Regions from separate parts of the Streptomyces sp. WAC07094 genome, predicted to be linked through region 2. Evidence: riboswitches for the same ligand, from Rfam matches in the RefSeq annotation. Region 2 holds a riboswitch; each other region holds the start of a gene.
What was found. Region 2 has a riboswitch for S-adenosylmethionine ahead of RCR19_RS42130 (amino acid ABC transporter permease). Riboswitches for the same ligand answer to the same signal wherever they lie in the genome.
Positions count from the first base shown of each region.

Region 1: another riboswitch for S-adenosylmethionine. It lies ahead of RCR19_RS26900 (aminotransferase class V-fold PLP-dependent enzyme); the one in region 2 lies ahead of RCR19_RS42130 (amino acid ABC transporter permease).
Region 3: another riboswitch for S-adenosylmethionine. It lies ahead of thrC (threonine synthase); the one in region 2 lies ahead of RCR19_RS42130 (amino acid ABC transporter permease).

Region 1 covers NZ_JAVMJZ010000001.1:6,079,459-6,088,926, forward strand. Annotated here, with positions in the region: gene RCR19_RS26885 (Rieske 2Fe-2S domain-containing protein) at 1-748, shown strand, start outside; gene RCR19_RS26890 (cytochrome bc complex cytochrome b subunit) at 745-2,403, shown strand; gene trpD (anthranilate phosphoribosyltransferase) at 2,541-3,605, shown strand; SAM riboswitch class IV at 3,796-3,912, shown strand; gene RCR19_RS26900 (aminotransferase class V-fold PLP-dependent enzyme) at 4,097-5,467, shown strand; gene RCR19_RS26905 (Lrp/AsnC ligand binding domain-containing protein) at 5,992-6,273, opposite strand; gene RCR19_RS26910 (rhomboid family intramembrane serine protease) at 6,270-7,001, opposite strand; gene RCR19_RS26915 (hypothetical protein) at 7,157-7,396, shown strand; gene RCR19_RS26920 (NYN domain-containing protein) at 7,431-8,780, shown strand; gene RCR19_RS26925 (C40 family peptidase) at 9,110-9,468, shown strand, end outside.
Region 2 covers NZ_JAVMJZ010000004.1:50,498-59,965, reverse strand. Annotated here, with positions in the region: gene RCR19_RS42165 (LLM class flavin-dependent oxidoreductase) at 1-532, opposite strand, end outside; gene RCR19_RS42160 (NtaA/DmoA family FMN-dependent monooxygenase) at 529-1,902, opposite strand; gene RCR19_RS42155 (LLM class flavin-dependent oxidoreductase) at 1,924-3,132, opposite strand; gene RCR19_RS42150 (putative leader peptide) at 3,208-3,294, opposite strand; gene RCR19_RS42145 (GNAT family N-acetyltransferase) at 3,354-4,079, opposite strand; gene RCR19_RS42140 (transporter substrate-binding domain-containing protein) at 4,174-5,196, opposite strand; gene RCR19_RS42135 (amino acid ABC transporter ATP-binding protein) at 5,265-6,062, opposite strand; gene RCR19_RS42130 (amino acid ABC transporter permease) at 6,059-7,039, opposite strand; SAM riboswitch class IV at 7,358-7,467, opposite strand; partial or broken gene RCR19_RS42125 (NADP-dependent oxidoreductase) at 7,530-7,667, opposite strand; gene RCR19_RS42120 (LLM class F420-dependent oxidoreductase) at 7,847-8,770, shown strand; gene RCR19_RS42115 (DUF1684 domain-containing protein) at 8,838-9,468, shown strand, end outside.
Region 3 covers NZ_JAVMJZ010000001.1:4,599,467-4,608,934, reverse strand. Annotated here, with positions in the region: gene RCR19_RS20390 (MFS transporter) at 1-1,448, opposite strand, end outside; gene RCR19_RS20385 (NADH:flavin oxidoreductase) at 1,621-2,745, opposite strand; gene groL (chaperonin GroEL) at 2,931-4,553, opposite strand; gene RCR19_RS20375 (cold-shock protein) at 4,864-5,067, opposite strand; gene RCR19_RS20370 (MoaD/ThiS family protein) at 5,517-5,792, opposite strand; gene thrC (threonine synthase) at 5,837-7,117, opposite strand; SAM riboswitch class I at 7,136-7,290, opposite strand; gene RCR19_RS20360 (glucosyl-3-phosphoglycerate synthase) at 7,497-8,441, shown strand; gene RCR19_RS20355 (trehalose-6-phosphate synthase) at 8,556-9,468, shown strand, end outside.

The sequences.
Region 1 (9,468 bases), on a different contig from region 2:
CGGTGTGGCGCTGTTCGCGATCGGCGCGGGTGCGGTCCACTGGGCCCGCACCCTGATGTCCGACATGGAGATCGCCGACGAGCGTCACCCGGTCGAGGCGTCGCCCGAGGTGAAGACGAAGGTCCTCGCCGACTTCAAGCAGGGCGCCAAGGAGTCCCAGCTGGGTCGCCGCAAGCTGATCCGCAACACGATGTTCGGCGCGCTGGCCCTGTTCCCGCTCTCCGGCGTCATGCTGCTGCGCGACCTGGGCCCGCTGCCCGGCACCAAGCTGCGGCACACGCTCTGGTCCAAGGGCAAGCTCCTCGTCAACATGAACACGAACGAGCCGCTGCGTCCCTCGGACGTCGCGGTGGGTTCGCTCACCTTCGCCAAGCCCGAGGGCCTGGAGGAGAACAACGAGGACTTCCAGACCGAGATCGCCAAGGCCGCCCTGATGATCGTCCGGCTGCAGCCGGACAACATCAAGGACAAGCGGGAACTCGAGTGGTCCCACCAGGGCATCGTGGCGTTCTCCAAGATCTGCACCCACGTCGGTTGCCCGATCTCCCTGTACGAGCAGCAGACGCACCACGTCCTCTGCCCGTGCCACCAGTCCACCTTCGACCTCTCCGACGGTGCCCGGGTCATCTTCGGCCCGGCCGGTCACGCCCTGCCGCAGCTGCGCATCGGCGTGAACGCGGACGGTTACCTCGAGGCGCTCGGCGACTTCGAAGAGCCCGTCGGTCCTGCTTTCTGGGAGCGCGGATGAGTACTGCATCGACCAACCCGAACCCCGCCGGGGACGCGGCGGGCGGCTCGCGCGGACGGGCACCGGCCGGCGAGCGCCTCGCGGACTGGGCGGACGGCCGCCTGGGTGTCTACACCCTGGCCAAGTCCAACATGCGCAAGATCTTCCCCGACCACTGGTCGTTCATGTTGGGCGAGGTCTGCCTCTACAGCTTCCTGATCATCATCCTCACGGGTGTGTATCTGACGCTGTTCTTCCACCCGTCGATGAACGAGGTGGTGTACCACGGCAGTTACGTGCCGCTCCAGGGCCAGATGATGAGCGAGGCGTTCAACTCGACGCTGCACATCAGCTTCGACGTCCGCGGCGGTCTGCTCATCCGGCAGATCCACCACTGGGCGGCGCTGGTCTTCCTCGCCGGCATGTTCGTGCACATGATGCGCGTGTTCTTCACGGGCGCGTTCCGCAAGCCGCGTGAGATCAACTGGGTCTTCGGCTTCCTGCTGTTCGTCCTCGGCATGTTCACCGGCTTCACCGGCTACTCGCTCCCGGACGACCTGCTCTCCGGCACCGGTGTCCGCTTCATGGAGGGCGCGATCCTGTCCGTGCCGATCGTCGGCACGTACCTGTCGTTCTTCCTCTTCGGCGGTCAGTTCCCGGGCGGCGACTTCGTGGCCCGGTTCTACTCGATCCACATCCTGCTGCTGCCGGGCATCATGCTCGGTCTGGTGGTCGGCCACCTGATCCTGGTCGTCTACCACAAGCACACGCAGTTCGCGGGCCCCGGAAAGACGAACAACAACGTCGTCGGCATGCCGCTGATGCCGGTCTACATGGCCAAGGCCGGAGGCTTCTTCTTCCTGGTCTTCGGTGTCATCGCGGCCGTCGCGGCGATCGCACAGATCAACCCGATCTGGGCCATCGGCCCCTACCGTCCGGACCAGGTGTCCACCGGCGCCCAGCCCGACTGGTACATGGGCTTCTCCGAGGGCCTGATCCGTGTGATGCCGGGCTGGGAGGTCAACTTCTGGGGTCACACGCTCGTCCTGGGCGTGTTCATCCCGCTGGTGATCTTCCCGCTGGTCCTCGTCGCGATCGCGGTGTACCCGTTCATCGAGGCCTGGGTCACCGGCGACCGGCGTGAGCACCACATCCTGGACCGCCCGCGCAACGCCCCGACGCGTACCGCCTTCGGCGCCGCGTGGATCTCCTGGTACTTCGTGCTGCTCGTCGGTGGTGGAAACGACCTCTGGGCGACGCACTTCCATCTGTCGATCAACGCGATCACCTGGTTCGTCCGCATCGCCTTCTTCGTGGTGCCGGTGCTCGTGTTCATCGCGGCCAAGCGGATCTGCCTGGGCCTCCAGCGCCGCGACCGCGACAAGGTGCTGCACGGCCGCGAGTCGGGCATCATCAAGCGGCTGCCGCACGGTGAGTTCATCGAGGTGCACGAGCCGCTCAGCCAGGAGCAGCTGCACACGCTCACCTCGCACGAGCAGTACCAGCCGGCCGAGATCGGCCCGACGGTCGACGAGAACGGTGTCGAGCGGAAGATCAAGGGTTCGGAGAAGCTGCGCTCCAAGCTGAGCGGCGCCTACTACGGGGACGCCAACCAGATCCCCAAGCCCACGGTCGAGGAGTACAAGGAGATCACGAGCGGCCACGGCCACCACTGATCGCTGCGGCGCGCCACGCCACGGTCGAAGGGCCCCGTCCAGTCATGGACGGGGCCCTTCGCCGTGTCCCGGGCTGGATAGGGTGGAGCTGTTCGACACCCGAGCCCCATGTCGGGGCCACCACCCAGGAGCGGCTTATGAGCGCTGTGAACCCCGCCGGAGGCGACACCGCGGCGGTCCGTTCCTGGCCCCAGGTACTGAACGGCCTGCTCGAGGGCCGTGACCAGAGCGCCGACGACACGGCCTGGGCGATGGACCGCATCATGCGGGGCGAGGCGACCGACGCCCAGATCGCCGGCTTCGCCGTGGCACTGCGGGCCAAGGGCGAGACGGTCGCGGAGATCACCGGGCTCGTCCGGGCGATGTACGAGCACGCGAACGTCATCGAGGTACCGGGGTCGACGGTCGACATCGTCGGTACGGGCGGTGACGGCGCGAAGACCGTGAACATCTCCACGATGTCGTCGATCGTGGTGGCCGGCGCCGGCGCCAAGGTCGTCAAGCACGGCAACCGGGCCGCGTCCTCCGCGTCCGGTGCCTCGGACGTGCTGGAGAAGCTCGGCGTCAATCTGGAGCTGCCGGTGCACCGGGTGGCCGAGGTGGCCGAGGTGGCCGGGATCACGTTCTGCTTCGCGGTCAAGTTCCACCCGGCGCTGCGGCACGTGGCCGCGGCACGCGGACAGCTGGGCATCCGTACGACGTTCAACGTCCTGGGCCCGCTGACGAACCCGGCGAAGGTGAAGGCGCAGGCGGTCGGGGTCGCGGACCCGCGGATGGCGCCCATCGTCGCCGGGGTCCTCGCGGAGCGCGGCAACTCCTCCCTGGTGTTCCGGGGCGACGACGGGCTGGACGAGCTGACGACGACGTCGACGTCCCGGGTGTGGGTGGTCCGCGACGGCAAGGTCACCGAGGAGGCCTTCGACCCGCGGGACGTCGGTATCGAGCTGGTGCCGGTGGAGGCGCTGCGGGGCGCCGACGCCTCCTACAACGCCGAGGTCGCACGGCGGCTGCTCGACGGTGAGACGGGCCCGGTGCGTGACGCCGTGCTGCTGAACTCCGCCGCGGCCCTCGTGGCGCTGGAGCAGGCCGAGGGCCCCCTGGTGGACCGGATCCGGGCCGGCATGGACAGGGCGGCGGAGTCGATCGACTCGGGAGCGGCCAAGAGCGTCCTGGACCGCTGGGTGGCCGCGAGCCACGCCTAGCACCACCGCTCCGGGCGGGCCGCGGTCTCTTCTGCCGCGGTCCGCCCGAGCCGTCTCCGGGCCCTGCCGTGGTGCACACCGGTCGCCGTAGGGGACCGTCCCCTCCTGAGCGCCTCCCGTGACCCTCGGTGCGTCCCGGTATCCGGACAGAAGTTGCAGCCGATCGATCACCCCTCTAATGTCCTGCGCAGGTCATGAGCGACAGCCATTCGGCCCCGGCCGGCTGTCCGGCAACCCTCCGTCCGTGGCGGGGTGCCCCGGGTGAGGACCAGGCCGCAGGCAGCGAGGTCTGCGGCAAGCGCGGACCCCCTCGCGTCACCAGGGGTCCTGGTCGTTCGAGGGAGCCTTCCGTGAGCAAGCGAATGCGCTAGGGCCGCAGAGCCCCGCCTCCGCATCCCCTTTCACCCCTTCGTGTGCCGTCGACCCCTTCACGCGCCGTCATGCGCACCGTCCGGCACGGCGAATCCACCTGTCCTCACGGGAGTTCACCCATGTCCGTCTCCACCATCGCATCCGACCGGTCCGTTTGTTCCCCGCTGCCCGTTCTCGGACGGGATGTGACCGTCCCGCTCGTCACCGGCGGCGAAGTCACCTACGCCGCGCTCGACTACGCGGCCAGCGCCCCGGCGCTCCAGCGGGTCTGGGACGACGTGGCGGCCTACGCCCCGTACTACGGCAGTGTCCACCGCGGTGCCGGATACCTCTCGCAGCTCTCCACCGACCTGTTCGAGAACGCCCGCGGGACGGTCGCGGAGTTCCTCGACTGCCGGGAGGACGACCAGGTCGTCTTCACCCGGTCCACCACCGATTCGCTGAACCTCCTGGCCTCCGTGGTCCCGGCCGGCTGCGAGGTCTTCGTCTTCGAGACCGAGCACCACGCCTCGCTGCTGCCGTGGCGGGACGCGCAGGTGACCTACCTCGACGCCCCGAGCACTCCGCGGCAGGCCGTCGAGACCCTGGAGCGCGCCCTGGCGCACCGCGACCCCTCCCGGGCCTCGGGCCCGGCACTGGTCTGCGTCACCGGCGCGTCCAACGTCACCGGTGAGCTGTGGCCGGTGCGCGAGCTCGCGGCGACCGCGCATGCGCACGGTGCCCGTATCGTGCTGGACGCCGCCCAGCTGGCCCCGCACCACCCGGTGTCGGTCCGCGACCTCGACGTCGACTGGGTCGCCTTCTCCGGGCACAAGCTGTACGCGCCCTTCGGCGCGGGAGTCCTGGCCGGCCGCGCCGACTGGCTGCGCGATGCCGAGCCGTATCTCGCGGGCGGCGGTGCCAGCCGCAAGGTCACCCGGCGCACCGACGGGGGAGTGGACGTCGAGTGGCACGAGAGCGCCGCGCGGCACGAGGCGGGCTCGCCCAACGTCATCGGCGCCTACGCCATCGCCTCCGCCTGCAAGGCCCTCACCGAGGCCGGCTTCGACACGCTGGTGGCCCGCGAGCGGCACCTGATCCGCACCGTCGGGGAAGGGCTCGCCGAGGTACCCGAGGTGAAGGTGCTGTCCCTCTTCGGTGACGACTCGCCGCGCGTCGGTGTCATCTCCTTCGTCGTCGAGGGCTGGAACAGCTCCCACTTCGCCGCCGCGCTCTCCGCGGAGTACGGCATCGGCGTCCGCGACGGCCTGTTCTGCGCCCACCCGCTGGTGCGCACCCTGCTGGGCAGCGACCCGCAGACCCAGGGCGAGTGCGGCGCTCCCGAGGCCGCGCCCGGCGAGAAGTCCCTCAACGCGATCCGCGTCAGCTTCGGCGCGGGCACGCCCGACGAGCACGTCGAGCGGTTCGTCCGCGCGGTGAAGGAGCTCGTCAGCGAGGGTGCGAAGTGGAACTACCGTACAGAGGGCGGTCGTTGCGTGCCGACGGTGTGATGCACCGAGCCCCGCCCGCTCAGGGGAGGGGCGAGCCGCGCAGGCCGTGGGCGGCGCCGGGGCGGCGCACACACCGAGGGCGAACGGCCGTGAGCGGCCGAGGAGTTCGTGACGGGTCCCGCCCCGCGCGACGCGGTGGTGCGGCCGGGACCCGGCGGACCCCGTGTCCGTCGACGGGCACCGATACCCGCGCCTTCTGCCGGCGCCGGCCGTGGCGCGCGGTGACCGCCGGGGGTGCTGCTCGCCGTGCGCGGAGGTGCCGCCGGCCGGAGGGAGACCTCCCCTGCCGTGACCGGGCGGGCTTCGGACGTCGTCCGGCAGTGCGGGGGAGGCCCGGTGGACGCCGCGGAGGTGTGGCGCCGCCTCGTGGAAGACCCCTGCCGGCGATTTCCCCCGCCTGGCGGGAGCGGGCCGGCGCCTCGCATCCGGTTCCCCGGGCGGGGACGGCGGGGTCACGGGCGGGTCGGCGGGGGCCGTGTCCACTTGGCCGCCGTCAAGGGCGTCACCGCTTCGGACGTACCGGTCTAGTTGTCGAGCCCGATCGCGAACGCGGCCTCCAGGTCGTGCTGGGAGTACGTGCGGAAGGCGACATGCGTGTCGGTGGCCAGTACGCCCTGGATCTTGCTGATCCGGCCGGGGATGACGTCCGCCAGGTCGTCGTGGGCCTTCACCCGGACCATGGCGATCAGGTCGTAGGTGCCGGTGACGGAGAAGACCTCGCTGACACAGTCCAGCGCGGCGATCGACTCGGCGATCTCGGGGATCCGGTCCACGCTGGTCTTGATGAGGACGATCGCGGTGATCACGGCTGGTGTTCTCCCTCGGGGGCCTGGGCTGGGGGTTTCACCCTACTCGTACGGCCGTAGCGCACCCATGCGTAGCCGAAGCCCAGCGTGAAGCCGACCAGGTGGGCCAGATAGGCGACCCCCGGCCCCTGCTCGGCACGGCCCGCCGCCATCCACTGAAGGCTCGCCCAGAAGGGCAGCACGACCCAGGCCGGGAAACGCAGCGGCAGGAAGAGCAGGAACGGGAAGAGACTGGTCACCCTGGCCTTGGGGAACAGGAACAGAAAGGCACCGAGGACCGCGGAGATGGCCCCGGAGGCCCCGACCAGCGTCTGTGCCGACTCGGCGTTGGCCGCCGCGTACCCGAGCAGCGCCAGGTATCCGCAGCCCAGGTAGAACAGGGCGAATTCCAGGTGGCCCATCCGCTCCTCGGCCATCGCCCCGAAAACATAGAGGAACAGCATGTTGCCCAGCAGATGCACCCAGCTGCCGTGTACGAACAGCGCCGTCGCGGGGGTGAGCGCCGCGCGTGGTGCCCCGCTGAACAGTTCCACGGGCACCACCCCCCAACGGGCGAAATAGGATCGCTGGGCGGCCAGCAGTCCGTCCCCGGTGCCGTAGGCCGGATTCAGTCCCGCGGCCGGCCCGATCAAGAAGATCAGACAGCACAGGACGATCAGCCCGTACGTCACCGGCGCCGACTGCGCCCGCAGCGCTCCGGCGGCCGCCCTCCTCCAGGTGCTGATCATGGGACAGAGCATGGCGCAACCGGACCGATCCATGCAGAGTGCCTCGCCGCAGGGACGGACGGGCGGCGAGTACCCGCCAGGCCGTAGGGTTACGAGCCACACGCTCCAGGGAAACTGGCGCATCACGGAGACTGGAAGAAGGAAGAGCGGCCACGATGACGGTTCCCCTCCCGACCGAGACGACCCGCTGGCGCTGCACCCTGTGCGGAAACCTCACGCGGTTCGACGTCACCCGCTCGTCGAAGGTCGTCGAGTATGTGCACCTCGATCTCGCCGGGGAGCCGAAGGTCGAGGAGCGCGAGGTGGTCAGTGAGACCATCGAATCGGTGCGTTGCCGCTGGTGCAACGCCCTGGACCAGGTGGAGCTCGTGGACAGGCCGGGCGCCGGCTCCTGAGGGAGGCGGTCCCGCACGGACAGTGGGGTGACGGATGGTGGAGACCATAGGCGGGGAGCCGGCCGACGGCGCCGCTGAGGTGCTCGACCGGCCGCTGCCCGACGGCGTGCGCCGCCGTGTTGTGCAGATCGTGTCGGAGAGCTTCGGCGGTCTGACCCTCGGCGAACTGCCCGTGCAGCTGCGACAGTATGCCCGGTTCACCCCGAACCGCCGGGCGAAGTTCGCCGGCAACGCCATGGCGTCGGCCCTGGAGACCGATGCGGTGTTCCGCCAGCGCATCGGGGAGAAGCTCAGGGAGACACAACCGGAACTCGCCGGCGCCCTCGACTCCGGTTCGCCGCCGCCCGCCGCCGACCCGCTCGACGTGGCGGCCGCGGCCTATGTACTGCGCCCGGCAGGCTGGGTGAAGCTCGTCACCGCCGCCGGCGAGGAGGCCCAGCGGGCGGACGCCGAGCGCGCGGACGAGGAGAGCCGGGCCGAGCTGGAGCGGCTGCGGGCGGAGTTGACGGCCGCCCGGGCCCAGACCCGCACCGAGACGGAGCGGCTGCGCGCGGAGGTCGACTCCTCGCGCAAGGAAGCCGAATCGCTTCACCGCAAGTTGCGCTCGGCCCTCAGTGACGTCAAGCGCGGCGAGGCGGCCCTGCGCAAGATCCGGGTCGAGATGGACTCCGTACGCGCTGAGGGGCAGGCGCAGTTGTCCGCCGCCGACAGCGAGGCCCGGCGGCTCAGGGCGCGGCTCGGTGAGGCGGAGGCCGCCCTGGAGGCAGCCCGCAGAGCGGCGCGCGAGGGCCGCAGTGTCGAGGACATGCGGGTCCGGCTGCTGCTCGACACGGTGTTGGACGCCGCCCAAGGGCTGCGGCGGGAACTGGCGCTGCCGCCGGTGTCCGTACGGCCCGCCGAGACGGTGGACGCGGTCGAACCGGGACGAATGACCCCGAAGGACATCGCCGCCCGTGCGCTGTCCGAGAACGATCCCGCGATCCTCGACCAGTTGCTCGCGCTGCCTCAGGCGCATCTGGTCGTCGACGGCTACAACGTCACCAAGACCGGCTATCCGCAGATGCCGCTGGAGAAGCAGCGGCTCAGGCTCCTCGGGCAGCTCTCCCAGCTGGCCGCGCAGACCGGCGCCGAGGTGACGTGCGTCTTCGACGGGGCGGAACTGGCCGCCCCCGTGCTGCTCGCGCCGCCGCGCGGGGTGCGGGTGCTGTTCTCCAAACCCGACGTGACCGCCGACGAGTTGATCCGCCAGCTGGTGCGCGCGGAACCCCCGGGCCGACCGGTCATCGTCGCCTCGACCGACCGAGAGGTGGCCGACGGGGTCGCGAGGGCGGGAGCGCGCCCGGTCGCGTCGATCATGTTGCTCAAGCGACTTTCCAGGGCGTAACGGGCAATTGGGCGCAGCCTGGCCGCTTGCGCCGAACATCCCATGGGTAACCAACGCACCAAGCGCAACATCCGTGCGGCTTGCCCGAATTGAGGGGATCCCCACGCAACGTAGTGTCAAGGCCAAATCACTGCACGTGAGTTCCGTGCAAAGAATGCATTGCGTGACCGAGATTTTCCCGCTCGGGATTTGAACTGATCACAGAGAGGTCACTAGGGTCGGGCTTCGAACCTCCGTCCGGGCGATCACTCACAAGGGGTGGTTGGCGGCGGAGGGGCCCGCCCACCGGCGTGTCGGTAGGCGGCTGAAGGAAGAAGGAGCTCGCCTCCGTGGCGTCCCACCGTCGACCCAAGCAGCCGAGCCGCGCACGTGTGACCGTGCTCACCACCGCGGCGGCCGCAGCCGTTGTCCTCAGCGCCCAGGCCGCCAACGCCGCCCCCAGCGCCAAGCCGAGCAAGGACGAGGTCAAGTCCAAGGTCGACAAGCTCTACGAAGAGGCGGAGAAGGCCACCGAGGCCTACGACGGGGCCAAGGAGAAGCAGGACAAGCTGGAGAAGGACATCTCCACCCTGCAGGACAAGGTCGCCCGGGGTCAGGACGAGCTCAACCAGCTGCGCGACGGCATCGGCACGATGGCCAGCGCTCAGTACCGCAGCGGCAGCATCGACCCGTCCATCCAGCTCTTCCT
Region 2 (9,468 bases):
CGTGCCAGACCCGGATCGGCCGCTGGTACGGCCGTGGCCACACCTCGGCGTCGGTCAGCGGGGGACGGAAGCGGGTTTCGGCGGTGACCTTGTCCTGGCGCCAGATCTGCCGGAAGACCTCGTAGCTCTCGGCGTTGCGGTCCCACTGGTCCTCGGGCGTGACGTGGAACAGCTCGCGCTGGGCGGCGCCGTTGCCCTTGCCGATGATCAAGTCGAGGCGGCCGTTGGACAGGTGGTCGAGGGTGGCGTAGTCCTCGTATGCCCGGACCGGGTCCAGCAGGCTGAGCGTGGTGACGGCCGTGAACAGGCGGATCCGCTTCGTCAGGGCGGCCACATGGCTCAGCACGACGGTCGGGGACGAGGAGATGAACGGCCGCTCGTGTCGCTCCCCCACGCCGAAGCCGTCGAAGCCCAACTCCTCGGCCAGCAGGGCGTTGTCGAGCACCTCGCCAAAGCGGTCGTGCGTCGGCTTCTGTACCCCGGTGAGCGGGTCCGGCCGGTGCACGATCAGGGTGATCGCGATGAACTTCACGACGCCACCCGCTCTCCTGGGGCGTCGTCGGGGTGCGCGAGGCCGAGGTGGTCGCGCAGGGTCGTGCCCTCGTAGTCGGTGCGGAAGACTCCCTGCTCCTGCAGCAGCGGTACGACCTTGTCGGCGAAGGGGTCGAGTCCGCCAGGGGTGATGTGCGGGACGAGAATGAAGCCGTCGGACACATCGGCCTGGACGAAGTCGTTGATGGTGCGGGCGACGGTGGCCGGGGAGCCGACGAAAGTCTGCCGGTTGCCGGTGTTGATGACCAGGTCCCGGATGGACCAGTTGTTCGCGGCGGCCAGCTCCCGCCATTCGCGCGCGGTGGCCAGCGGGTCGCGGTACATGCGCACCTGGGCGCGGCCCTTGGAGATGTGGTTGTCGCTGACGTCCGGGTCGATGTCGGGCAGCGGTCCTTCCGGGTCGTACGCCGACAGGTCACGGTTCCAGACGAATTCCAGGTGCTTGAGGGCCGTGGCACCGCTGACCTGCTGCCGGCGTACCTCCTTGGCCAGTTCCTCCGCCTGCGCATCGGTGTCAGCGAGCACGAAGGTGGCGGCGGGCAGGATCAGCAGATCACGGTGGGAGCGGCCGTACTTGGCGAGGCGGTTTTTGACGTCCGTGTAGAACGCCTGGCCCTCCTTGAGGGAGGCGTACCGGCTGAAGATGGCGTCGGCGCTCGACGCGGCGAACTCGCGGCCCTCCTCGGAGTCGCCGGCCTGGAATATGACGGGGCGGCCCTGCGGGGAGCGCGGCACGTCGAACTGCCCGTGGATGTCGAAGTGCTGCCCCGCGTGGACGAAGGAGCCCGCCTTCGCGTCCCGCAGGAAGACACCCGTGGCGTTGTCGGCGACGATTTCGTCGCCGTGCCAGGAGTCGAAGAGCTCGTTCGCGGTGGCCAGGAACTCCTTGGCGCGGGAGTAGCGATCCTCCTGCGGCAAAAAGCCGCCGCGGCGGAAGTTCTCGCCGGTGAAAGCGTCCCAGGAGGTGACGACGTTCCAGGCGGAACGGCCGCCGGAGAGGTGGTCGAGGCTGGCGAACTGGCGGGCCACCTCGTAGGGCTCGTTGAAGGTGGAGTTGATGGTGCCGGTCAGGCCCAGGTGCTCGGTGACGGCGGCCAGGGCGGCGAGGACGGTGAAGGTGTCGGGGCGGCCGACGACATCCAAGTCGTATATTTTGCCGCCCTGTTCGCGCAGGCGCAGGCCCTCGGCGAGGAAGAGGAAGTCGAACTTGGCGCGTTCGGCGGTCTGCGCGAAGTGGACGAAGGAGCTGAACTCGATGTGGCTGCCGGCCTTCGGGTCGCTCCACACGGTGGTGTTGTTGACGCCGGGGAAGTGCGCGGCCAGGTGGATCTGCTTCAGCGGCTTGTTCATGGTGGGTTGCGTCCCTCCGGCTCAGGCGGTGGCGGCATAGCGGTTGGCGGGGCGGGGCAGGCCCAGCAGGCCGCGCAGGGTGTCGGCCTCGTAAGCGGTGCGGAAGGCGCCCCGGCGCTGGAGCTCGGGCACCAGCCCCCGGGTGATGGCCGGCAGGTCGTGCCCGGCGACCGCGGGCCGCAGCCGGAAGCCGCTCAGCCCTTGCGCCGCCAACTCCTGCAGAAAGTCCGCGAGTTGAGCGGGCGTACCGGTGAAGATGCGGGCGTCGCTGGTGTACGGCTTTCCCGCGAGGGCGTCGAGGCGGGCGCGGCGGTCCTGTGCGGCGGCCTGCTCGTCGTCCAGGAAGACCACAAGGTCACCGAAGACGTGCAGGAGTTCACCGGCCCGACCGGCCGCTTCCTGCTCGGCGCGGATCTCGGCGACGATCGCGCGGGCCTGCTCGGCGTCGTGCGGGGTGACGTAGCCGACGTCGGCCTGGCGGGCCACCAGCCGGTACGGGACGGTCTGGTGGGCGAGGGCGGTGACCAGCGGCTGGCCCTGCGGCGGGCGCGGGGTGATGGAGGGGCCCTTGACGCTGAAGCGCTTGCCCTCGAAATCGATGTAGTGCAGCTTGTCGCGATCGACGAAGCGGCCGCTCACCACGTCCCGGATCTCCGCGTCGTCCTCCCAGCTGTCCCAGAGGCGGCGCACGACCTCGACGTAGTCGGCGGCCTCGTCGAAGAGGTCGGTGAGCCGTTCCTGTCCGGCCGCGGTCTTGAGCTCCTCCAGGCTGATCGGCGCGAACGTGCGGCGGCCGAAGTGGGCGGCCTCGTGCGGCCGAGCGCTGATCTGCACCCGCAGGCCCGCGCGGCCGGTGCTGACATAGTCGAGGGTGGCGATCGCCTTGGAGATGTGGAACGGCTCGGTGTGGGTGGCGATCACGGTCGGCACCAGGCCGATGTGCCGGGTCAAAGGCGCGATCCGGGAGGCGGTCAGTACGGCGTCCAGACGGCCGCGGACCTGGTCGGTGCGGCCGTCCAGCTCGCCGTAGTGCGAGGACTGCAGGCCCAGGCCGTCCTCGAAGGTGACGAAGTCGAGCAGGCCACGCTCGGCCTCGGCGACGAGGTCCGCCCAGTGTCCGGCGGTGAACAGGTCGCGGGGGCGGGCCGCTTGGTCGCGCCAGGATGCGGGGTGCCAGCCGGTGCCCTCGAGGGCGACGGCGAGGTGCAAAGGAGGGGGAGTTGAGGACACGAGGGTGCCTTCCTGGAGGTCCGTACGAGATCGCCGGCCCGCGGGAACGGGGCGCACGGCGGATGAGGAAACGGGTCAGGAGCTACACAGGGCGCCGGCCACGCGCTGCAGGTCGATGTGGGGCCGGGAGTGGAGGCGGACGGCGCGCAGTACACGTGTCATGTGTCGCGCCTCCGTCCGAACGGTCCGAGCATTCGCCTTCGACAAGGACAACGGCACGGCTATGCCGTTTCTTCCAGAGCTGCGGCGCCGGTGTGCCGGACGAGCGAGAACACGGTACGGCGGCGCAGGGTGAAGCCGATCGACTCATACAGCCGGATCGCGTTCGCGTTGCTGGCCGCGGCGTGCAGGAAGCCGCGTTCGCCGCGCTCCTTGATGCCGGCGGCGACCGCGCGGACCAGACGGGTGGCCAGGCCCCGGCCACGGTGCCCGGGGTCGGTGCACACGGCGCTGATCTCCGTCCAGCCGGGCGGGTGCAGCCGCTCGCCGGCCAGGGCGATCAGCCGGCCGCGGTGGCGGATGCCGAGGTAGGTGCCCAACTCGACGGTGCGGGGCAGATAGGGGCCCGGCTCGGTGCGGGCGACCAGGTCGAGGATCTCGGGCACGTCGTCGGGACCGAGCCGTACGGCGTCGGCGTCGGGTTCGGCACGCAGAAAGGTGTCCACGAGCTGGACGCCGTGTCCGGTGCGTACGACCTCCCAGCCCTGCGGTGCCTGGGTGACGCCCCGTACCGAGGCGGTGCCGCCGGGACCGACGAGCGTGGCGAGGTCGGTCCAGGCGCGCGGGTCGTCCTCGTCGGGGACGGCGTAGAAGGGGGCCACGTCCTGGTGGTAGCGGGCGGCGTGGCCGATTCGTTCGGCGAAGTGGGCGTGGGGGCCGGTGAGCGCGGCCCAGGCGGGGTTGTCCAGGATGTGCGAGGAGCGGGCGTCGAGGGTGGTGACGGACATGGTGTGGCGGTCTCCGGGGTGCGGCTCGGCTCGGGGTGTCGCGCGTGCCCGGGGGCTCCACCGGGGTGGTGGTGGGGCCCCAAGCACGCGGTGGTCAGGAGTTGTCGAGGGGCAGTCCCGGCGGGTTGACCTCGGACTCGGTGACGGCATCGCTGGAGAGGTTCCAGGCGGCGAGCCACTTGGCGTACTGCCCGTTCTCGATCAGGTGGTTGATGGCGTCGGCGAGCGGCTTGGCCAGGCCGCTGTCCTTCTTCGCGGTGGCCGCGATCAGCCCTTGGAGGCTCGCGCCGGCGCCGGAGTACTGGCCCGCGATCCTGGTCGCGTTGGGGGTGCTCGCGGTCTGCGTGACGTGGTAGGAGAGGTTGGGGCTGGGGCCCAGGTAGGCGTCGATCTTGCCGCTGTTCAGGGCCAGGTAAAGGCTGTTGTTGTCCTGGAAGTACTTGATGGTGAGCTTCTTGCCCTCGCTGTGGAGCTTCTTCTGCCACTCCAGCAGGATCCGCTCCTGGTTGGTGCCCGCGCCGACCGAGACGGTCTTGCCCGCGAGGGTTGTGTAGTCGCCGTCGAAGGCGAACTTCGAGGACTTGAGCGTCTCGAAGGCGAGGTCGTCCTTGCGGTAGGAGGCGAACTCGTACTTCCGCTTGCGTTCCTCGGTGTCGGTGATGTTCGAGAAGCCGACATCGACCTTGCCGCTGTCGATGCCGACGAAGAGGTTCTCCCAGGTGAACCGCTTGACCTCGGGCTCCAGGCCCAGGACGGTCGCGACCAGCCGGGCCAGGTCCACCTCGGAGCCGGTGAGGGTCTTCTGGTCGCTGCCCACATAGCCCAGCGGTGGGGAGCCGGAGGGCAGGGTGCCGGACCCGATCACCAGCTTGCCGCTCTTCTTGATCGCGTCGGGCAGCTGGTCGCTGATGGACTTGACCTCGGAGACCTTCAGGGTGGTCTCCTTGGCGGCGCCGTTGGACAGCCGGCCGACGGTGACCGTGCCGGCGCTGTCGCTCGTCGTGGTGGCGGCGTCGCTGTCGCCACCGCAGGCGGCGAGCCCGGTGGCGAGGGTGGCGACGGCAATCGCCGCGGTGATGCCGCGTATCAGGCTGCGTCGGGTGAAGTGGGCAGACATGGCCGTTCCTTGTCGCTGGAAGTGATGAGGGGCGGGCGTGGGGGGAAGTCGAGGGGTGCGGCGGCGGGTCAGAGGACCTTGCTGAGGAAGTCCCTGGTCCGCTCGTGCCGGGGCTTGTCGAGGACCTCGGAGGGCGGGCCCTGCTCGACGATCCGGCCGCCGTCGATGAAGACGACCCGGTCGGCGATCTCGCGGGCGAAGCCGATCTCATGGGTGACGATGACGAGGGTCGTGCCGCTGGACGCCAGGTCCTTGATGACAGCGAGTACTTCACCGACCAGTTCCGGGTCCAGGGCGGAGGTGGGCTCGTCGAAGAGGATGACGCCGGGGCGCAGGGCGAGGGCGCGGGCGATGGCGACGCGCTGCTGTTGGCCGCCGGAGAGCTGGCGCGGGTAGGCGCCGGTCCTGTCGGCGAGGCCGACCCGGCCAAGGAGTTCCCGGGCGAGTTCCCGGGCCTCGGGCTTGCCGAGCTTCCCGGTGGCGACCGGGGCGGCGGCCACATTGTCCAGGACGGTCAGGTGCGGGAAGAGGTTGAAGTTCTGGAAGACGAAGCCGATGCGGCTGCGCTGGGTGAGGATGGCCCGCTCGCTCAGTTCCTTCAGCCGCTCGCCCTGCCGCCTCACGCCGATCAGCTCGCCGTTGATGCTGACGTGGCCGATCTCTGGCTTCTCCAGGTGGTTGATGACCCGCAGCAGGGTGGACTTGCCGGAGCCGGAGGGGCCCAGGATGACGGTGACCTCGCCGGGGCGGACCCTCAGGTCGACGCCGTCCAGTACCCGGTGGGTGCCGTACCACTTGTGCACGTCGTGGACCTCGACGGTGGCGGCTTCGACGTCCGTCAGGGCGTCGAGCGTCTTGGCGGTCATAGGGCGGCCTCCCGGCGGATACGGGCCCGCAGGTCGGTGAGACCGGTGCGGAGCCTCTGCAGCGGGGTCGGCGGCAGGCTGCGGGTGGCACCGCGGGCGTAGTGCCGCTCGACGTAGAACTGGACGACGGAGACGACGCTGGTCAGGATCAGGTACCAGACGGTGACGACCAGCAGCAGCGGCACGATGTCGCCGGGGTAGGTGGAGCCCATGGTCTGCGCGGAGCCGAACAGGTCGAGCAGGGAGACGTAGAAGACCAGCGAGGTGCCCTTGATCAGGCCGATGAGCTGGTTGACATAGCTCGGGATGATCGAGCGCAGCGCCTGCGGAAAGACGATCTTCCTGAACTGGTAGCCCTTGGGCAGGCCGAGCGCCGCGGCCGCCTCGTGCTGGCCCTGGTCGACGGAGAGGATGCCGCCGCGTACCACCTCGGCCGCGTAGGCGGCCTCGTTGAGGCTGAGCCCGATGACCGCGACGACCATGTCGGTGGCGAGTCTGGACTCGTCGAAGGAGAAGAAGGCCGGGCCGAAGGGGATGCCGACGCTCAACGTCTTGTACAGGGCGCTGAAGTTGTAGAGGAAGATCAGCACCACGATGAGCGGGATGGAGCGCAGCGCCCAGACGTAGGTCCAGCTGACCGCGCGCAGCACCGGGTTCTTCGAGAGCCGGCCCAGTGCGAGCACGATGCCGCCGACAAGACCCAGCACCGCACTGTAGGCGGTGACTTCGAGGGTGATCAGCAGGCCGTCGAGGATGGTGGGGCGCAGGAACCAGTAGCTCCAGCGGTCCCACTGGTAGAAGGGGTTGGTGATCAGTCCGTGCACGAACTGGGCGACCAGGACCAGCACGACCGCGGTGGCGATCCAGCGGCCTGGCCGCCGCAGCGGAAGAACCCGCTGAGCGGTGAGTAGTTTTGACGGCTCGCCGGCGGTCGGTTGCTCGGTGAGGGTGACGGTGGCGCCAGGGGGTTCACTCATGGTGGGCTCCGGCTGGGTGGGAACACCCCGGAAGCACGGCGGCTTGCAGCGGCGCGCACGGCGGCGAGATACCGGGGAGGGCAAAGGCACACCGCGGGTGCGGTGTTCGTCAGGAAGTGCGGGGGCTGCGGGGCGGTGTCAGCCCCGACAGCGGGCGCGGCCCGGTGCGGTACACAGTGCGCTGTTCACGCGGAGCAGATCGACGGCGCGATCAGCGACGAGCAGGTTCGCGTACGACGGTACGCAGCCCTGCAGGCGGCACATCGCCGTCCTGGGAGCTGCATACATGGCGTCACCGTCACTGTTCCGGCCCTGTGGGCCTCGCGCTTACCGAAACGTCATCCGGTCCGGTCGTCACCTGGGGCACCCCACCGCGGTGCGAGGGTTGCCGGTCAGCAAGCCAGGGCTTGTCGCTGACACTCATGACCGTTCTGAGCCGTAATTAAGACAACGGCCCGAACAGATGTCAACGCCGGGTCCACCAGGTGGACTGGCCGGACAGCGCGCCGACGAGCGCTGATCGGGCGCCGCGGCGCGCCGCTGTGAGTGGCGCTGTCAGTTGCTTGCCGCCCACGGTGTCCACCAGGACGTTGATGCCTTCGGTTGCCGCAATGCCCAACTGCCGGGCACCCTGCGCGAGAACCTCGGCCCGCGCGAACCCCTCACGCACCGCTCCGCACAGGACCGAACAGCAGGCGGGCTGAGCGCCGGGACGCCCTTCCACTCAGGACGCAGTACACATGACTGACAAGAAGCTGTCACACACGGACCGGAATGCCGGTTCGACCGGCGCCCGTTGTGACTGACATGACTGTTGGAGTAGCGCTCAACGCATCCGACGCGCCGAACCAGGTCGACGCCACCGTAGAACTGGCCCAGGAGGCAGCGCAGTTCGGTCTTACGTCGGCCTGGTTCGGGCAGACCTTCGGCGCGGACTCGCCCCAGCTCGCGGCGATCGTCGGGCGGGAAGTGCCCACACTGCAGGTCGGCACCTCGGCGATCCCCGTCTTCGGCCGCCACCCGCTGCTGGTCTCCAGCCAGGCCCAGACCGCCCAGGCCGCGACCCACGGCCGCTACCACCTCGGTCTGGCCCTGGGCACGAAACTGCTGACGGAGACCGGCTTCGGCCTGCCCTTCGAGCGGCCCGTCGCCCGGCTGCGCGAATTCCTCACCGCCCTGCGGCAGTTGACCCAGACCGGTACGGCCGATTTCCACGGTGAGCTGCTCACCGCGACCACCCCGGTCCCGGCGCGGGTACCGGGTGCCGGGAGCGGTGTCCCCCTGCTGGTCGCCGCGATGGGGCCGCAAGCGCTGCGGGTCAGCGGGGAGCTGGCGGACGGGATCCTGCCCTACCTGGCGGGACCGCGCGCCCTGGCGGAGCACATCGTGCCCGCCCTGATCGCCGCGGCCGAGGCCGCCGGCCGCCCCGCGCCCAGGATCGTGGCCCTGGTGCCCGGTGTGGTCACCGACGACGTCGACGCGGTGCGGGCCAAGGCCACCGAGAACCTCGCCTTCTACGAACAGATCCCGTCCTACGCGCGGGTCATCGAACTCTCCGGCGGTCGGCGGGCCGCCGACCTGGCGGTGATCGGCGACGAGAGGACCGTCGGGGCCGAGGTACGCCGTTACCGCGACGCCGGCGCCACCGAGGTCGTGTTCTCGGGCACCGACATCGCGGGAGAAGACGACCGCAAACGCACCTGGCGCCTCCTCGGCGAACTGGCCGGCTGAAGTCGCCCGTCGGCCCGACAGCACCTGCCCTGCACGAAGGCACCCCCGGCTGCGAAGGAGATTCCCCATGACCACCGAGGCCACCACCACGGACCTCCAGGCTTTCACCGAGACCTGGCTGCAGTGGTACCGCGCCCATGAGGCCCGGCTCGCTGCCCCGCACGGGTTCCTGGCGATCACCGGCCTGCACTGGCTCGACGACCGGCCCCAGCGCTTTCCGGACGCGCCCGGCGCGTGGCGCACGGGCCCCGAAGGGGTCGTCGTAGACCTCGACGACGGCGAGGAATTGGTCGTCGACGGCACGCCGGTGCGCGGCGAGCACCGCTTCGGCGTGCTTCCCGAGCGCGGCGGCGTCGACGCCCTGTGGGCAGACGCCGTCATCGAGGTCGCCAAGCGCGGCGGGCACGACATCGTGCGCCCCCGGCACCCGGACGCGCCGCTGCGCACGGCCTTCACCGGAACGCCCGCCTACGCCCCCGACCCGCGGTGGGCTGTGAGGGGCCGCTACATCCCCTTCGACACTCCGCGGCCGACCACCGTGGGCGCCGCGGTCGAGGGCCTTGAGCATGTCTACGACGCCCCGGGCAGGGTCGAGTTCGAGCTCGAGGGGCGCCCGCTGTCGCTGACCGCGTTCCCCGGCCATGGTGCGGGACGTCTGCTGGTGCTGTTCACCGACGCGACCTCCGGGGTCACCACCT
Region 3 (9,468 bases), on a different contig from region 2:
GCCCCCTCGGCGGGCGAGCCCTGCTCGGCCGACGGGGTGCGGCGCGGGATGAAGGACGCCACCACGAAGGCGAGGAGCGCGGCGCCGGCACCGATGGCCAGGACGGTCTTGAAGCCCTTCTCCGAGGGCAGGGTGGCGGGACCGAGGGTCGTGGTCATGTTGGCCAGGATGACGCCGGCCACCGCGCTCGCGGTCGATGTGCCGATGGACCGCATCAGGGTGTTGAGGCTGTTGGCGGACCCGGTCTCCGACGCGGGGACGGCGCCCATGATGAGCGCGGGCATCGCGCCGTACGTGAAGCCGATGCCGCAGCCGATGACGCAGGAGACGAGCACGAGGTGCCAGACCTGGTCCATCAGCACGATGTTGATGCCATAGCCGGCGGCCACGATCAGCGCGCCGATCATCAAGGTCACCTTCGGGCCCCTGGCGCGCGAGACGGCGGCGGAGACCGGTGCGGTCGCCATCATCACCAGACCGGACGGAGCCATGACCAGGCCGGCCGTCAGCAGTGACTTGCCGAGGCCGTAGCCGGTGGCGGCGGGCAGCTGCAACAGCTGCGGCAGGACGAGGGACATCGCGAACATGCCGAAGCCGAGCGCCACCGAGGCGAGGTTGGTGACCAGCACCTGACGGCGGGCGGTGGTGCGCAGGTCCACCAGCGGCTCCCGCACGCGCAGTTCGAAGACGCCCCACACCAGCAGGATCACGACGGCGGCCACGAACAGGCCGAGGGTGGTACCGCTGCCCCAGCCCCAGTCGGCACCCTTGGAGATCGCCAGCAGCAGACACACCAGACCGGCCGCCATGCCGAGGGCGCCGAGCACGTCGAACCGTCCGCCCGTGCGCACCTCCGACTCCGGCACGAACACCAGGACGAGGACGGCGGCGACGGCGCCGAGCACGGCCGAGGTCCAGAACAGCATGTGCCAGTCGAAGTTCTCGGCGATGACCGCGGCGGCGGGCAGACCGAGGGCGCCGCCGACACCGAGCGAGGCGCTCATCATCGCGGTCGCCGAGCCCAGCCGCTCGGCGGGCAGTTCGTCGCGCATGATGCTGATGCCGAGCGGGATCACACCGGCGGCCATGCCCTGCAGGACACGTCCCACGATCACCGGCGCCAGGGCGTCGCTGAGGCCGACCGTCACCGAGCCGATCACCAGCATGGACAGGCCGACCAGCAGCATGCGGCGCTTGCCGTACATGTCGCCGAGCCGGCCCATCACCGGGGTGGCCACGGCGGCGGCGAGAAGGGTGGCGGTGACGGCCCAGGCGGCGTTCGCCGGCGAGGCGTGCAGGAGCTTCGGCAGCTCCGGGACGATCGGGATCACCAGGGTCTGCATCAGCGAGACCACGATGCCACCGAAGGCGAGCACCGCGACCAGGGCGTTCGATCTCGGCGCCACGGTCGTTCCGTCCCCGGCGGGCCGGGCGGGTGCGTCGGGCATGGCAGGAGCCTCCGTGGGAGTGCAGGTGTGCTTGACTCAGGCAACCTTAGTCCCGATTGATTGACTTAAGCAAGTTAAATTGCGGACGACCGCCAGGAGTCCGGAGGTGTCGGGAGGACGGCGGGCGGCGCTCCCCTTCGCGAGCGCCGCGCCGATCCCGTCGGGTGCCCTCTCAGCTCAGCGTCTTCAGCGCCGCCGCGTCGTAGGGCTTCACCTCGTCGAAGCGGTCGGTCAGGACCTTGGCGGCCCACTCGGGGTCCTGGAGCAGTGCACGGCCGACGGCCACCAGATCGAACTCGTCGCGCTCGAGGCGGTCCAGGAGGTTGTCGATCCCCTTGACCGGAGCACCCTCGCCCTGGAAGCCCCTGAGGAAGTCGCCGTCGAGGCCGACCGAGCCGACGGTGATGACCTGCCTGCCCGTCAGCTTCTTGGTCCATCCGGCGAGGTTGAGGTCGGAGCCCTCGAACTCCGGCAGCCAGTACCGGCGGGTGGAGGCGTGGAAGACGTCCACACCCGCCGCGGCCAGCGGGGTCAGGATCGACTCCAGCTCCTGCGGGGTCCGCGCGAGCCGGGCGTCGTAGGCCTCCTGCTTCCACTGCGAGTAGCGGAAGACGACCGGGAAGTGGGGGGAGACCGCCTTGCGCACGGCCGCGACGATCTCGGCGGCGAACTTCGTACGGGCCACCGGGTCTCCGCCGTAGGCGTCGGCGCGGCGGTTGGTGCCGGCCCACAGGAACTGGTCGAGCAGATAGCCGTGGGCGCCGTGCAGTTCGACACCGTCGAAGCCGATCCGCTCGGCCTCGGCGGCCGCGGCGGCGAAGGCGCCGATGACGTCGTCCAGGTCCTGCTGCGTCATCGCCCTGCCCGTGCCCTCGGCTCCGTCGAGGCGCAGCCCGGAGGGACCGACGGCGGGGGCGTCCGCGAACGGCGGCTGGCCCTGCCTCCGCACCATGCCGATGTGCCACAGCTGGGGCATGATCGTGCCGCCCGCCGCATGCACCGCCTCGACCACCCCGGCCCAGCCCGCCAGCTGCTCCTCACCGTGGAACCGCGGGACGCGGCTGCTCTGACCCGCCGACTCGTGGCCCACGTAGGTGCCCTCGGTGACGATCAGCCCGACCCCGGCGGCCGCGCGGCGCGCGTAGTACGAGACCACGTCCTCACCGGGGATGCCTCCCGGCGAGAACTGGCGGGTCATGGGCGCCATGACGATCCGGTTGGGAACGGTCAGGCCGTTCAGCGTGACGGGGCGGGCCAGGATGCCGGCCGCGCGGGATGCGGAGGGGGTGACGGTCACGTGGGGGAACTCCTCGGCAGGGGGTCGATCGGGAGACCGTGTGGTATGTGCACATGCATCGAGCAGCATACCCAACGGTCGGTCGACCTCCGGGTGACCCTGGACACGCCAGAGGGCGGCACCCCCTGTCTCCAGGGAGTACCGCCCTCGGTGTGATCGGACCGGGTCCGAGCCTGGGATCAGGCTCAGAAGTCCATGTCACCGCCCGGCATGCCGCCACCGGCAGGCGCGGCGGCCTTCTCCGGCTTGTCGGCGATGACGGCCTCGGTGGTGAGGAACAGCGCGGCGATGGAGGCGGCGTTCTGCAGAGCGGAACGGGTCACCTTCGCCGGGTCGATGATGCCTTCCTTGACCAGGTCGACGTACTCGCCGGTCGCGGCGTTCAGGCCGTGACCCGGGGTCAGGTTGCGCACCTTCTCCACCACGACGCCGCCCTCGAGGCCGGCGTTGACGGCGATCTGCTTCAGCGGGGCCTCGAGCGCCAGCTTGACGGCGGCGGCACCGGTGGCCTCGTCGCCGGTCAGCTCCAGCTTCTCGAAGACCTGGGAGGCCTGGAGCAGGGCCACGCCACCACCGGCGACGATGCCCTCCTCGACGGCCGCCTTGGCGTTGCGGACGGCGTCCTCGATGCGGTGCTTGCGCTCCTTGAGCTCCACCTCGGTGGCGGCACCGGCCTTGATGACGGCCACGCCGCCGGCCAGCTTCGCCAGGCGCTCCTGCAGCTTCTCGCGGTCGTAGTCGGAGTCGCTGTTCTCGATCTCCGCGCGGATCTGGTTCACGCGGCCCTGCACCTGCTCCGGGGAGCCGGCGCCGTCGACGATCGTGGTCTCGTCCTTGGTGATGACGACCTTGCGGGCGCGGCCCAGGAGGTCCAGGGTCGCGTTCTCCAGCTTGAGGCCGACCTCCTCGGAGATGACCTCGCCGCCCGTGAGGATGGCGATGTCGCCGAGCATGGCCTTGCGGCGGTCACCGAAGCCCGGGGCCTTGACGGCGACGGACTTGAAGGTGCCACGGATCTTGTTGACGACCAGGGTCGACAGAGCCTCGCCCTCGACGTCCTCGGCGATGATCAGCAGCGGCTTGCCCGACTGCATGACCTTCTCCAGCAGCGGGAGCAGGTCCTTGACCGAGGAGATCTTCTGGTTGGCGATCAGGATGTACGGGTCGTCGAGGGCCGCCTCCATACGCTCCATGTCGGTGGCGAAGTACGCCGAGATGTAGCCCTTGTCGAAGCGCATGCCCTCGGTGAGCTCGAGCTCGAGACCGAAGGTCTGCGACTCCTCGACGGTGATGACGCCTTCCTTGCCGACCTTGTCCATGGCCTCGGCGATCAGCTCGCCGATCTGGGTGTCGGCGGCGGAGATGGAGGCCGTGGAGGCGATCTGCTCCTTGGTCTCGACGTCCTTCGCCTGCTCCAGCAGGGCGGCGGAGACGGCCTCGACGGCCTTCTCGATACCGCGCTTCAGGGCCATGGGGTTGGCACCGGCGGCCACGTTGCGCAGGCCCTCGCGGACCAGCGCCTGGGCGAGCACGGTCGCCGTGGTCGTACCGTCACCGGCGACGTCGTCCGTCTTCTTGGCGACTTCCTTGACCAGCTCGGCGCCGATCTTCTCGTACGGGTCCTCGAGCTCGATCTCCTTGGCGATGGAGACACCGTCGTTGGTGATCGTGGGGGCACCCCACTTCTTCTCGAGGACGACGTTGCGGCCCTTGGGGCCGAGGGTCACCTTGACGGCGTCCGCGAGCTGGTTCATGCCGCGCTCGAGGCCTCGCCGCGCCTCCTCGTCGAACGCGATGATCTTGGCCATGTGAAGTGGTCCTCCCAGGACTGGGGGTGATTACTTCGGACCGCGCCCGCGCCCGCGACGGACGGCCTCGGCCGGAGGTTCCCTGCCCCACCCGGTCCGCGGCCTCACCGACCCGGTCCTTCTTTTTTGTCACTCTCACCTTCAGAGTGCTAACGCCAATGATTAGCACTCGCCCCGTCCGAGTGCAAGGCGCGGCCCCGTGAAGCAGGCCCCTGCGCCCCGGCGCGCCGCCGGACAGACCGAGGGGCTCGCACCCCAACGGGATGCGAGCCCCTCGACACGTCGATCAGTTCAGTCGTCGGCGCGTGCTTCAGCCGGCCAGTCGGACCATGTCCGCCTGCGGCCCCTTCTGACCCTGCGAGATCTCGAACTCGACCCGCTGGCCCTCTTCGAGGGTGCGGTAGCCGTCCATCTGAATCGCGCTGTAGTGGACGAAAACATCCGCACCACCGTCGACCGCGATGAAGCCGTACCCCTTCTCCGCGTTGAACCACTTGACGGTGCCCTGAGCCATGCCTAACTCCCCTATTACTGGCCCTTGCACAGATCCACACTTCGCGGATCCGGGTCAGACCTCACCCCCCAACGGTTGGGGGCGTGCGCCGGAACGCGTCGACCGCGGCTGAATGTATCTGTCCAACTGCCGTCTGCAACAGGTCAATCGGACGAGAATTCAGGGCATGACCGGTCGGGAATGTACGAAGAATTCGTCCGAATTCAGGGCAAGTCGGGCCCCGTAAAAGGAATGAATGGCGCAAAAGCCCTGCGCACTTTGGCTACTTCTTATCGGGTGCGCGGCAGCGACCGGAGGTGCCCGACGGAGAGAGCGGGAACACGTTCCCCAACTGTACCTCGCTCAACCATGCAGAATTGCCCCCTCCGCTTGTCTCACGGAGAGGGCAATTCGATGAACTCTCGGTGACGTGCATTACCGAGGGTAACGATCACGCGGCTGAACGACCGTCAGCCACCCGCCACGGCCGGGATGATGGAGACGCCGGCGCCGTCCGGCGTCGCCGTCTCAAGACCCTGCTCGAAGCGGACGTCGTCGTCGTTGACGTAGACGTTGACGAAGCGGCGCAGCTTGCCCTGGTCGTCCAGGACCCGGGCGGCGATGCCGACGTGGTTCTTCTCCAGGTCGGCGATGACCTCCGCCAGGGTCCCGCCCTCGGCGGTCACCTCGGCTCGGCCGGCGGTGTAGGTGCGCAGGATGGTGGGGATGCGGACGTTGACGCTCATGGGGTGTGACCTCCGGTCGGGGTGCGGCTGGCGGGGACGGACTCTCAACCGAGCCCGGCCTCGCGGAAGGAGTCGAGGTTCGGGCGGATCGTGGCGGTGAGCCCGGTTCCGGCCACGGCGTCCAACGTCTTGAGGCCGTCACCGGTGTTGAGGACGACCGTCGTCTTCGCCGGGTCGAGGACGCCGTTCTCGATGAGCTTGCGCGTCACGCCGACGGTCACGCCGCCCGCCGTCTCGGCGAAGATGCCCTCGGTGCGTGCGAGCAGCTTGATGGCGTCGACGATCTCCGCGTCGGTCACGTCCTCCACGGCGCCGCCCGTGCGGCGGGCGATGTCCAGGACGTACGGGCCGTCCGCCGGGTTGCCGATCGCGAGCGACTTGGCGATGGTGTCCGGCTTCTGCGGCCGTACGACGTCGGTGCCCGCCTTGAACGCCACCGACACCGGCGAGCACCCCTCCGCCTGCGCACCGAAGATCTTGTAGGGCCGGTCCTCGACGAGCCCGAGCTTGATCAGCTCCTGCAGACCCTTGTCGATCTTCGTCAGCTGCGAGCCGGAGGCGATCGGGACCACGATCTGGTCGGGCAGTCGCCAGCCCAGCTGCTCGGCGATCTCGTACGCCAGCGTCTTGGAGCCCTCCGCGTAGTACGGGCGGAGGTTGACGTTGACGAAGCCCCAGCCCTCGCCCGCCGGGTCCCCGATCAGCTCGGAGCAGAAGCGGTTCACGTCGTCGTAGTTGCCCTCGATGCCGACGAGGTCGCCGCCGTAGATCGCGGCCATGACGATCTTGCCCTGCTCCAGGTCGTGCGGGATGAAGACGCAGGAGCGGAAGCCGGCACGGGCCGCCGCGGCGCCGACCGCGCCCGCGAGGTTGCCGGTCGAGGAGCAGGAGAGCGTGGTGAAGCCGAAGGCGCGCGCCGCCTCCAGCGCCTGGGCGACCACGCGGTCCTTGAAGGAGTGCGTGGGGTTGCCGGAGTCGTCCTTCACATACAACCCGCCGGTGACGCCCAACTCGCGCGCCAGGTTGTCGGCCCGGACGAGCTTGGTCCAGCCCGGGTTGAGGTTCGGCTTGTCGGCGACGTCCGCCGGGACCGGCAGCAGCGGCGCATAGCGCCAGATGTTCGCGGGACCCGCCTCGATCCGCTTGCGCAATTCCTCGGTGTCGTAACCCGAGAAGTCGTACGCGATCTCCAGCGGGCCGAAACACTCCTCGCAGGCGAAGACCGGGCCGAGCGGCACCCGGTGGCCGCACTCGCGGCAGGACAGCGCCGCTGCGGGGCCGAGATTCACAGAGTCGGTGCTGCTTGCAACTGTCTGCACAGCCATGTCAGGCGAGGCCCTTTCTCCTCATCTTCCTCACGACGCATCTCGCCGTAAGACGGAATTGGCACCTTCCCGAGCCGGGAGCCTCGCGCAGTGATCAACACTGATCTACGAGACCGGCTGGAGGGTTGCCGGGGCTTCATCGGGCCGTGTCCCTCTGCCCCTCTGGATGAGCTGTATGCGGTTGTTTTACCGGTTATGAACCGCGGTGACCCCCGACATGCGTTGGTCACCGGCGTTGTTCAAGACTGTAACCGAAGGCCAGGACAGTTGAGAGAGTCGTCCGAAGCGCGAGATGGACACCCACCCGCACCGACGGGAACACATCACTCGAAGATCTCTACTGCCACTACCGCCGTACGAACGTGAGGAGCCGCAGACTGTGCTGGAAGAAGTCGAGCGCTGGCTGAGCACCCGCTCCTGGTCCGTCACCGAGCGCCCGCTCCACCGGATCCTGGCCGCGAAACGCGCCTCGGGCTCGACGGTCAGTGTCGTGCTGCCCGCGCTGAACGAGGAGGAGACGGTCGGCGACATCGTCACCGCCATCCGCCGCGACCTCGTGCTGCGGGTTCCGCTCGTCGACGAGATCGTCGTCGTCGACTCGGGCTCCACCGACCGCACCTCCGAGGTCGCCGCCACGGCCGGAGCGAAGGTGGTGCACCGCGACACGATCCTGCCGCGCATCCCGGCCGTGCCCGGCAAGGGCGAGGTCCTGTGGCGCTCCCTGCTCGTCACCCGCGGGGACATCGTCTGCTTCATCGACGCCGACCTCAGGGAGTTCTCGTCCGACTTCGTATCGGGGATCGTGGGCCCGCTGCTCACCGATCCGGGCGTGGACCTGGTGAAGGCGATGTACGACCGTCCGCTGGGCGGCGCGGCGGGCCAGGGAGGGCGTGTCACCGAACTGATGGCCCGCCCGCTGCTCAACATGCACTGGCCGCAGCTCGCCGGCTTCGTGCAGCCGCTCGGCGGCGAGTACGCGGCCCGGCGCTCGCTGCTGGAGCGGCTGCCGTTCCCGGTCGGGTACGGGGTGGAGCTCGGCATCCTGGTGGACGCCCTGCACCTGGTGGGGCTCGACGCCCTCGCCCAGGTCGACGTGGGCGTGCGCAAGCACCGCCACCAGGACGGCCAGGCGCTCGGCCGAATGGCCGCCTCGATCTACCGCACGGCGCAGCTGCGCCTGGCCCGCGGCCATCTGATCCGCCCGGCCCTCATCCAGTTCGAGCGGGGCGACGGCGGTTTCGAGCCGCGCACGTATCAGGTGGACACGGAGGAGCGGCCGCCGATGGCGGAGATCGAGGAGTACGCGGAACACAAGGCGGCCTGAGGATCTCGGCCCGGCGGCGACGGTCCGCGACCGCGGCGGGACCCGTTGTATACGGCTCCGCATACGGCCGACGGGAACGTTTGAGCGTTTTGAGCTCGGGCTAGGTTTCGAGGCATGGCTTCCACGCATGCGGCATCCGTACTCGTCGCCTCCAACCGCGGCCCGGTCTCGTACGCGCTGGACGAGTCCGGCGGGCTCACCGCCAAGCGCGGCGGGGGCGGGCTGGTCTCCGGGCTCTCGGCCATCGGCCCGGACACGGACGCGGTCTGGGTCTGCTCCGCCCTGGGTGCCGGTGACCGGGAGGCCGTGCGGCGGACCGGCGGCGCGCTCGACACGGCCGACACCGGCGGCCGGCGGGTGCGGATGCTGGACATCGACCCGCAGGTGCACGCGGACGCCTACAACGGCATCGCCAACTCGGTGCTGTGGTTCGTGCACCACATGCTCTACCAGACGCCGCTGGAGCCGGCCTTCGGAGCGGAGTTCCGGCGCCAGTGGGCGGCATACGAGGCCTACAACCGCGCGTTCGCCGAGGCGCTGGCGCAGGAGGCGGGCGAGGGTGCGGCGGTGCTGATCCAGGACTACCACCTCACCCTGGCCCCGCGGATGCTCCGCGGTCTGCGGCCCGATCTGCGGATCGGCCACTTCTCGCACACGCCGTGGGCGCCGCCGGAGTACTTCCGTCTGCTGCCCGACGACATCGCGGCGCAGGTGCTCGGTGGGATCCTCGGCGCGGACCGGGCGGCGTTCCTCACGCAGCGCTGGGCGGACGCGTTCACGGACTGCTGTCACACGGTCCTCGGTCCCGGCATTCCCTCCGGCACCCGCATCGGCGTCCACGGCCTGGGCGCGGACGCCGACTTCCTGCGGCAGCGGGCCCACCGGCCGGACGTGGACGAGCGGATGGCGGCGCTGCGCAAGCAGATCGGCTCGGCCCCCGACGGCAGCCCGCGCAGGACGATCGTGCGGGTGGACCGCACCGAGCTGTCCAAGAACATCGTGCGCGGACTGCTGGCCTACCAGGAGC